DNA from 2 places in the Streptomyces sp. NPDC004542 genome. Region 1 is predicted to be linked to the other one. Evidence: riboswitches for the same ligand, from Rfam matches in the RefSeq annotation. Region 1 holds a riboswitch; the other holds the start of a gene.
What was found. A riboswitch is a leader RNA that binds a small molecule or an ion and turns the genes downstream of it on or off. The one in region 1 is predicted to bind cobalamin.

Region 1 (5,043 bases):
GCCTCCCAGCCGGCCCTGACGCTGGGGGATGCCCTGATCAGCGTCACCCTGGGCGGCCTGTTGTTCGGGGAGAGCATCGCGCTGGGCTGGCGCATGGTGCCCGAGGCCGTGGGAGTCGGCCTCATGGCGGCGGGCATCGTCGGGCTGACCCGCTCGCCCGTGGTGGCCTCCGGCGGGAGCTGGGACGAGGCGGAACCCGATTCGGTCACTCACACGTGAGGGAACAATCCAGGCTGATAAACCCGGCCTGCCGGTGGCGGAGCTGCCGAAGAACCGCTCCGGCGAGATCATGCGTCGCCTGCTGCGCGACGTCGCGGAGAACCGCCGGCTCGGCGACGTCACCACGCTGACCGACTCCACGGTCATGGACCTCCTCCAGGCCAAGCTCCCCGCCGCACCCGGCGTGTACCCCGGCGACAGCAGGGGCCTCGCGCCCGCCGACGTGCCCGGCGGCGGCTCTGAATGCCCGCGTAACCCGCGGCGGCAGCGCTCGTGCGGCATTGAACCCCCTCGCTGTGCGCGACGTATGAGTCGCCGTGGGTGGCGCCGTGCCCCCCGGACCGCGATCGAGGGCTGCCTGTTCCGACATGGCGCCGAGAGAAAGGGCCGAACGATCTCATCCTTATCGCCCCGCCCCGTCAGCAGCGAGTCCGCCGTGGCCGTCCCGATACGACGGCAGGCGTCCGGAACGGCCGGAGCAGGCGGCGGCCATGTGCCGGGTCTTGACGGGCTCCGCGGTGTGGCCGCGCTGTACGTGCTCCTCTTCCACTGCTGGCTGCTGGCCTTTCCAGGCTTTCCCGAGAACTCGGGGCCGTCCTGGCTGGGCTGGCTGATGTACGGGCGTCTCGCCGTCGTCTTCTTTCTCGTACTGTCCGGCTTCTCGCTGGCCGTCTCCCCAGCGCGTCACGGCTGGCGGCAGGGCGGAATCGCCCGGTTTCTGCGACGGCGTGCCTGGCGCATCCTTCCGCCGTACTGGGCCGCACTCGCACTGAGCGTGGTGATCGGTCACTTCGTGGTGCCCGCCTCGCATCACGGGCCGCCGAACGGCAGAACGCTCCTCGTCTACGGTCTGGCGCTCCAGGACGTCTTCACGGCTCCCACGCCCAACGGCGCTTTCTGGTCGATCGCCGTGGAGGCGGAGCTCTATCTGCTCTTCCCGTTGCTGCTTCTTCTGCGGCGGCGGCTGGGGGCGGTACTCCTCGTCGCGGGCGTGACACTCCTGGTGTCCCTGCGTGGGCTGGTGGCGGCAGGCGCATCCCCGGCCGAAGGCGACAACTTGCTGACCCCGCATCTCGCGCCCGTGTTCGTCGCCGGTCTGGCCGGCGCGGGAATCGTCGTCGCGCGAGAAGAGATCCGGGCCATGCCCTGGCACCGGCTCGCCGCCTTGTCCGCCCTGCCGGTGGTACTGCTCATCGCTGTCCAGGGGCCCGCCTGGACCGTACATCACTACTTCTGGGTGGACCTCGCCGTGGCACCCGCCATGACGATGTTCCTCGCGGCGGTCGCCACCGGGCGTCCCGCCGTTCTGGTGCGGCTCCTCGCCACACGACCGGTGCGCGGTCTCGGCGACATCTCGTACAGCCTCTACCTCATTCATCTGCCGATCGTCATGGTCGTCGTCCGGAAGATCGCCCCGGAGTACGTGTCGGCCCCGCTGCCCACGTTCTGTTTCACCGTGGTGCTGGGACTGCCCGCCTCGCTCCTGTCGGCCTGGCTGTTCGCGAAGCTCTTCGAGACGCCCTTCAAGCGGAACCGATCCTGGAGGTCCATGGTCGCGGCAGGACGCACACGCTGGGCCGCGACCCGGATGAGCCCGCGTCAACTGCCGTACGGTGCCCGCCCCGACGAGAAGCGGTATGACGCCACGAAGTGAACGCCGGTCGGCGGGCGCCCCCTTGGAGAGGAAGATCACGCCGAGCGGGGGCGGTCTTGGCCAGGCCGACGTCACGCGGTACGGTCTGTCCGATATCGACGACGGCGAGACGGAAGCCGGTGGGAATCCGGCACGGTCGCGCCACTGTATGCCAGACGCCTCCTGGGGGTCGGGCAAGTCAGACCCGTGGCCGTCGTCATGTGCACCACCGAGATGGGACGCGAACTCCCGGAGGAGGTTCTGCCATGGCGCAGACCGTCGCCCAGCCGACAGCAACCACACCCGCCATCCCCGCCAAGCTGCCGCTGAAGGCGATAGCACCCTGGGCCGTCTTCTTCGGCATCCTGATGATGGTCCTGCTGTACTTCGTCGGCGCCGAGCAGGGCGCCACCTCCGTGTTCAGCGGCACGGACGTCCACGAATGGGTGCACGACGCCCGCCACCTGCTCGGTTTCCCCTGCCACTGACGCGGGGGACGCCGCCCGCCCATGAATTCCGCAACGGTAAGAAATCTCCTCGTGCGGGGCATGCTCGCCGGCCTGGCCGCCGGCGTGCTCGCGCTGCTCGTCGCCTACCTCCTGGGGGAGCCGAACGTCGACAAGGCGATCGGCTTCGAGGACACCCACTCCCACGAGCACGAGGCGGAAGTCGTCTCCCGCTCCCTTCAGTCCACCGCCGGCCTCGCCACCGGCGTCCTCGTCTACGGGGTCGCCTTCGGCGGCATCGCAGCGCTGGCGTACTGCTTCGCGCTCGGCCGTGTGGGCCGCTTCTCGCCGCGGGCGACGGCACTGCTGCTGTCCGTGTGCGCGCTGCTCGCCGTGTACGTCGTGCCGTTCCTGAAGTACCCGGCCAATCCGCCGTCGGTCGGCGACCCCGACACCATCGGCAAGCGGACCACCCTGTACTTCCTGATGATGCTGCTCAGCGTCCTGCTCGCGATCGCCGCCACCATCCTGGGCCGGCGCCTGACGCCCGGGCTGGGCACCTGGTGGGCGACGGTGGCCGCGGTGGCCGTGTTCATCGTCGTCCTCGGGCTGGCGTACGCGTTCCTGCCGGTCGTCAACGAGGTGCCCAAGGACTTCCCGGCCACGCTGCTGTGGCGGTTCCGGCTGTCGGCGCTGGCCGTCCAGGCTGTCCTGTGGGGCGGATTCGGGCTGCTCTTCGGTGAGTTGGCCGAGCGGCAGCTCAATCCCAAGCCCGCGAAAGCCCCGTCAGGGCGGACGGTACCCGTCTCGAACTGAACGGTCCCGGCACAAGAGGGCCTCCGGAACCGTCCGGGGGCCCTCTCGCGTCAGGCGGTGACCGGCACCGCCAGCGGCTGCCCGAGCCGCAGGTTCCACCTGCCGGCCCGTCCGCTGAGTTCCGTGGCCGCCAGCGGCGGCACGTCCAGCCGCCAGAAGGCGGATCCCGGCAGCCCCAGGGCGTGAACGACCGCTGCCCGCACGACCTCCGGCTCGACCACGGCGAGCGTACGGCCGTCCGTGTCCTGCGCGGCGTCCAGCCAGCGCCCGACCCGCACGCACACGTCCCGCACCGACTCGCCGCCGTGTGCCGCCCAGCCGGGGTCGGCGAGCCAGTGGCCCACTGCCTCCGGCTCGGCGGCCGCCACCTCCTCAAGCGTGCGGCCTCGCCAGCGGCCCACGTCCAGACCCCGCAGTTCCGGCGTCTCCACGACCTCGAGACCCAGCGCCCGGGCCGTCTCCCGGCAGCGCGCACTCGGCGAGGCGGTCACCCGGGCGGGCGAGCGCAGACATCCGGCGGCGGAGCGGGCGGACGCCGCCCCCATCGCGTCGACCGAGTCGCCGTCGTAGAAACGGGCCTGCCGCAGCGACGGGCTCGTCGCGGGCGAGACGAAGGTCATACGGCTGGTCACGTGGCTGTTCCTCCTGCGGTCGGCGTCGGAGGCGGATCGCCTGGCCCCGGCCGCGAACATAGCACCGACGGCATCCCAGGACGGCTGCCGAGCGCGGGCCCGGACAAGGCCCCGTCACCGCCCGGGATGCCGGCGCGGCCGTCGCCCCCTTCCTGAGCGGCGTCGGGCGGGTGCGAGGATGGGCGGCATGGACATCCGCCTGAGAAACAACGTGACGGTCGCCGGGCCGGCCGGTGCGCCCGTGGTGGTGCTGGCGCACGGGTTCGGCTGCGACCAGAACATGTGGCGGTTGGTCGCGCCGGCCCTGACCGACCGATACCGGGTGGTGCTGTTCGACTACGTGGGCTCCGGGCGTTCGGACCTGTCGGCCTGGAGCCAGGAGCGGTACTCCTCGCTCGACGGCTATGCCCAGGACGTGGCCGAGGTGTGCGAGGCGCTGGACCTTCAGCGGGCGGTGTTCGTGGGCCATTCGGTCAGCGCCATGATCGGGGTGCTGGCGGCGCGAGCGGTGCCGGAGCGGATCGGGGCTCTGGTGATGGTGGCGCCGTCGCCGTGCTACATCGACGACGACGGCTACCGCGGTGGCTTCAGCGCGCAGGACATCGACGAGCTGCTGGCATCCCTGGAGTCCAACTACCTGGGCTGGTCCTCCGTCATGGCCCCGGTGATCATGGGCAATCCGGAGCGGCCGGAGCTGGGACAGGAGCTGACCAACAGCTTCTGCGCCACCGACCCCGACATCGCCCGTGTCTTCGCCCGCACCACGTTCCTGTCGGACAGTCGCGACGAACTGAAGGACGTGAGCGTGCCTACCCTGGTCCTGGAATGCGCCCAGGACGTCATCGCGCCCCGCGAGGTCGGCGCCTACGTGCACGCCGCCGTCCCGTCCTCCCGTCTGGTCACCCTCGACGCCACCGGGCACTGCCCCCAGCTCAGCGCACCGGACGCCACCACCCGGGCGATCCTCGAATTCCTGGAGACCCGGACGTGATGTGCCGCACGGACGGCGTGCCCGAGCGCCCCGGCACCGGCGACGAGGCAGCCACCTACGCGGCCTTCACCGCACTGCTGGAGGACAGCGTCGAAGAACTGTACGAGTCGGCACCCTGCGGCTACCTGTCCACCCTCATGGACGGCACCATCGCCAAGATCAACGACACACTGCTGAACTGGCTCGGCATGGAACGCACGGCCGTGGTGGGACGCCGGCGCTTCGTGGACCTGCTGAGCGTCGGCGGCAAGATGTACCACGAGACGCACTTCGCGCCGCTGCTGCACATGCAGCGTGAGCTGCGCG
Region 2 (5,043 bases), on a different contig from region 1:
ATGCGGATGTAGTCGAGGTTCCTGCGCTGCTGCCGTTCGGCCACCAGCGGGCCCACCTGGGTGGCCGGGTCGAGCGGGTCGCCGACCGTGAGCGCGGCCGCCGCCCGGGCGAAGGCGTCGGCGAACTCGTCGTAGCGGGAGCGGGGCACGAGGATGCGGGACTGGGCGACGCAGGCCTGGCCGTTGTTCATCCAGGCCGCCGGGACGATACCCGCGACCGAGGCCGCCACGTCCGCGTCGGGCAGGACGACCGCCGCCGACTTGCCGCCCAGTTCCAGCGTCACCCGCGTGAGGTTGCGGGCGGCGACCTCCATCACGCGCCTGCCGGCCGCGACCGAGCCGGTGAAGGAGACCTTGTCGATGCCGGGGTGCCCGACCAGGTACTCGCTGACCTCGCGGTCGGCCGGGAGGATGGACAGCACGCCGTCCGGCAGCCCGGCCTCCTTGGCGATCTCGCCGAGGAGGTAGGCGTCCAGCGGCGACTCGGGCGACGGCTTGAGCACCACCGTGCAGCCGGTGAGCAGCGCGGGCGCGAGCTTGGCGGCGGCGACGAACTGGGGGACGTTCCAGGGGACGACGGCCGCGACGACGCCGACCGGCTCGCGGCGGACGAGGAGCTTCCCGAGGACCCCGTCGCGGGTCTCCTCGTACGTGAAGTCCCGCGCGACCCTGATCGCCGCGTCCCACACCATCATCGCGCCGAGGGCCTGCGCGAGGACGCTCCAGGAGTACGGTGAGCCGTTCTCGGCGGAGATGACGCGGGCGATCTCCTCGTGGCGGGCGGCGATCGCGTCCTTGATGCGGCCGACGACCTCGATCCGCTCCCCGAGCGGCGTACGCGGCCAGGGCCCTTCGTCGAAGGCGCGGCGCGCCACGGCGACGGCCCGGTCCACGTCCGCGCGCGAGGCGTGCGGCACCCGTCCGATGACCTCCTCGGTGTGCGGGGAGACGACCTCGATGACGTCCTTGCCCAGAGGGTCGGTCAACTCCCCGCCGATGAACAGCTGTCCGTGTTCCACGAGCTCGGTCATGGCCGACTGCCTCCCGCGCTACCAAATCTGACGCCGTTTCAGAAACTGATATCAGTTCTGGTCGAACTAGGCCAGACCCGGTCGGCAGCCCGGGAATCAGTTCGCGAAGACGGCCACCCCGAACCAACGTAGGAGCGGTGGTCACGCCCCGCATTCCAGGTGCTCCCCATCGGTGACGGGCCCCCTCTGGTGAAACGAGTTCTAGTTATAGTGGGCAGCGGTCGCGGGAGACGGCCGGGGCGGGACGGGCGGAGGACGGATGGCGAAGACGTTCGAGCACGGCGGCGGCGTACGGTCCATAGCGGTCCCGATCCCGGACAACCCGCTGGGTCACACGCTGGTGTACGTGGTCGACACCGACCGGGGCCCGGTGCTGATCGACACCGGCTGGGACGACCCGGCGTCCTGGGACACCCTGGTGGCGGGGCTGGCGGCCCTCGGCACCGCGGTCACCGAGATCCACGGTGTGGTCATCACCCACCACCACCCCGACCACCACGGGCTGTCCGGGCGGGTGCGGGAGGCCTCCGGCGCGTGGCTCGCGATGCACGCGGCCGACGCGGCGATCGTCCGCCGGGCCCGGCGGACCGACCCCGGGCGCTGGTACACCTATATGGCCGCCAAGCTCACCGCCGCCGGAGCGCCCGAGGAGCACGTGGCCCCCCTGCGCGGCGGCCGCCGCCGTGCCGTGCCCGGCCTCTCCCCCGCCCTCCCCGACCGCGAGATCGTCCCCGGCGAACTCCTCGACCTCCCCGGCCGCCGCCTGCGCGCCCTGTGGACGCCGGGCCACACCCCGGGCCACGTCTGCCTGCACCTGGAGGAGGCCCATCCGGCCCGGCTGCCCGGCCACGGCCGCCTCTTCTCCGGCGACCACCTGCTCCCCGGGATCACCCCGCACATCGGGCTGTACGAGGACCCCGACGACGATGGGGGCGCCCCCGCGCGAGCGAAGCCGAGCGTGGGGGAGGTCACCGATCCCCTCGGCGACTACCTGGCCTCGCTGGAGCGGATCGGCGCACTCGACCCCGCCGAGATCCTGCCGGCCCACCAGCACGCCTTCACCGACGCCCCGTCCCGGGTCCGGGACCTGCTCGCCCACCACGAGGCCCGCCTCACCGGCCTGCTCTCCCTCCTCGCCGAGCCCCTCACCCCCTGGCAGCTGGCCGAGCGGATGGAGTGGAACCGGCCCTGGGAGCAGATCCCGTACGGTTCGCGGACCATCGCGGTGTCGGAGGCGGAGGCCCATCTGCGGAGACTGGTGAAGCTGGGGCGGGCGGAGGCGGTGGCGGAGGGCGAGCCGGTGGCCTACGCGGCCGTGTAATCCGGTCGTCCCGCCCCCCGCGAACCGGCGAGGCTCTCGCCGCCCCCGTACGCCCCGGCCGTCCGGCCGGAACACGGCAGTCTCCCGAACGGTCTCTTCACCGGCCCCTCATCGGTCTCTCCGTCCGCGCCGCGGACGGGACCCCGGCCACCGCACAGCCGTCCCGCCCGGCCACCCGCCCGCGCCCCGGCCCACAGCCGCCTCTCAGCCCCCGGATACCGCCGGGTAGAGTGACCGGGTCGTCATCACCCGTACGGGGGGAAGCCGGTGCAATTCCGGCGCTGACCCGCAACCGTGAGCCGTCCTTCGACGGTGAGCCGGACCACCCCGCACGGGACGTTGACCGGCTCACGCGCGCGGCGGCCCGCCGCGCACGGCACCGTCGAGGTCTACGGAGCCGAGCCGCCCGGGGTCCTCCCGTGCTGCCCGCGCTCCCCCGCAGGGAGAGGCAGTACCCGACCATGAACGTCCGCCGGAACGTCCGCCGCGGCGCCGCGGCTCTCGCCGCCGTCGGCGTCATAGCCGCGGCCGCGCCCGCCACGGCCGCGTCCCCGTCGCCCTCCCCGTCGACGGCGCTCCCGTCCGGGCTGTACGGCGGCACGGACCCGAAGTACGACGGGGTGTGGCGGCAGTCCCTCGCGCTGCTCGCCCAGCGCACGGTCGGTGTCCGGCCCGCCGCCGAGGCCGTCGACTGGCTGGCCGGGCAGCAGTGCGCCGACGGCGGCTTCCCCGCCTACCGCCCGGATCCCGCCACGTCGTGCGAGAAGACCAAGGCCCAGGCCGACACCAACAGCACGGCCGCCGCCGTGCAGGCCCTGAAGGCGCTCGGCGAGCACGACGGCGAGGTCCACAAGGCGGCCGTCTGGCTGAAGAAGGCGCAGAACAAGGACGGCGGCTGGGGGTACACGCCGGGCTCGCCCAGCGACACCAACTCCACCTCCGTCGTCGTCGGCGCGCTCGCGGCGGCCGGCGAGGACCCCCTCCACCTGCGCACCGGGACCAGGACCCCGGCCGACCTGCTCGCCACGTGGTCCATCCCCTGCGACGAGGACGGCGGCGGCGCCCTCGCCTACCAGCCGGACAAGAAGGGCGGACTGGCGGCCAACGCGGACGCGACGGCGGCCGGGGTGCTGGGCGCGCTCGGCAAGGGCTTCGTGACGACGGCCGCGAAGGCCCCGGAGGAGGGCTACGCCTGCGCCGACTCGGACAAGCCGCTCACCCCGCGGGAGATCGCCGGCAACGGCGCCGCCTACCTGGCGGACGAGATGCACGACAGCGGCCACCTCACCTCCGCCCTCCCCGGCGCCAAGGACCAGCCCGACTACGGCAACACCGCCGACGCGGTCGTCGCCCTGGCCGCGCGGGGCTGGACGAAGCAGGCGCACAAGCCGTACGCCTGGCTGGAGAAGAACGCCGCGCGGTGGGCGAAGCAGAGCGGCCCCGCCGCCTACGCCCAACTGATCCTCACCGCGCACGCGATGGGCGCCGACCCGCGTCACTTCGGCGGTACGGACCTGGTGCGGGCCCTCGGCGCGACCGGACCCGCGCCGCGGACGGCGACGGCCCGGGCCACCGGCGGCGAGACCGAGCCGGCCGGGCACGACTCGGGGACGAGCCTGTGGTGGATCGTCGGCACCGGCCTCGTCGCGGGCATCGGCATCGGCTTCCTGCTCAGCGGCCGCCGCCGGAGGCAGCAGCCGTGACCGCCGTCCGCCGTGCCGGGGCACTGCTCCTGGCCGTGTTCCTGTGCGTGGCGGCGGCCGGGCAGGCCGAGGCCGCCGGCTACCGCTACTGGTCCTTCTGGGAGCACACCGGCGGCCACTGGACGTACGCCACCCAGGGCCCGTCGACGGCGCGTCCCGCCGACGGCGACGTCCAGGGCTTCCGGTTCGCGGTGAGCGAGGACTCCGCCGACGCCACGCGTCCGCGCGGCACCGCGGACTTCGACGCGATCTGCGCCCGGACGCCCGCTCAGGCGGGCCGGAAGCGGGTGGCCCTCGTCCTCGACTTCGGCACGGCCGCGGACGCCCCGGCCGGCGAGACACCGCCCGCCCGCCGGACGGCCTGCGCGGCGGTCCCGGCCGACGGGACGACGGCGGACGCGCTGGCCGCCGCGGCCGGCCCGCTCCGCTACGACGCCAACGCGCTGCTGTGTGCGATCGCCGGGTATCCGCGCAAGGGGTGCGGGGAGCAGGTGGCGGCCGGGAAGCCGGACGCCGGGACGGACGGGAAGCCGGACCGGAGCGAGCCGGCGCACGGTCCTTCGGTGGGCCTGCCGGTGGGCGTGGGCGCGGTCGTGCTCCTGGGTACGGCGGCGATATGGCGGGCTCGGCGCCGTGGCCGCGCGTAACGTCCCCGCGCTGCACCCCGGCGCCTGGTGGCTGTGGTCCCTCGGCCTGGGCACCGCGGCCACCCGCACCACCAACCCCCTGCTCCTCGCCCTGCTGGTGGCGGCCTCGGCCTACGTCGTGGCCACCCACCGCGGCACCGCCCCCTGGGCCCGTTCCTACGGTGCCTTCGCCCGGCTCGCCCTCGCCGTCCTGCTCATCCGCCTCGTCTTCGCGGTGGTGCTCGGCTCCCCGATCCCCGGCACGCACGTGCTCGTCAGCCTCCCCGAGGTCCCGCTGCCCCACTGGGCGCAGGGCATCCGTCTGGGCGGCGAAGTGACCGCCGAGGGAGTGCTGTTCGCGG

Region 2: linked by a shared signal. The riboswitch ahead of ABZX30_RS32765 (prenyltransferase/squalene oxidase repeat-containing protein) and the one ahead of ABZX30_RS10745 (CbtB-domain containing protein) in region 1 are both predicted to bind cobalamin.

What each region holds. Positions count from the first base shown of each region.
Region 1 is NZ_JBEXLP010000013.1:72,896-77,938, forward strand. It holds gene ABZX30_RS10735 (DMT family transporter) at 1-219, shown strand, start outside; gene ABZX30_RS10740 (acyltransferase) at 527-1,873, shown strand; cobalamin riboswitch at 1,939-2,082, shown strand; gene ABZX30_RS10745 (CbtB-domain containing protein) at 2,119-2,340, shown strand; gene ABZX30_RS10750 (CbtA family protein) at 2,362-3,114, shown strand; gene ABZX30_RS10755 (histidine phosphatase family protein) at 3,165-3,746, opposite strand; gene ABZX30_RS10760 (alpha/beta hydrolase) at 3,934-4,737, shown strand; gene ABZX30_RS10765 (SpoIIE family protein phosphatase) at 4,737-5,043, shown strand, end outside.
Region 2 is NZ_JBEXLP010000099.1:12,476-17,518, forward strand. It holds gene ABZX30_RS32755 (aldehyde dehydrogenase) at 1-1,031, opposite strand, end outside; gene ABZX30_RS32760 (MBL fold metallo-hydrolase) at 1,291-2,352, shown strand; cobalamin riboswitch at 2,565-2,701, shown strand; gene ABZX30_RS32765 (prenyltransferase/squalene oxidase repeat-containing protein) at 2,814-4,055, shown strand; gene ABZX30_RS32770 (SCO2322 family protein) at 4,052-4,702, shown strand; gene ABZX30_RS32775 (CbiQ family ECF transporter T component) at 4,689-5,043, shown strand, end outside.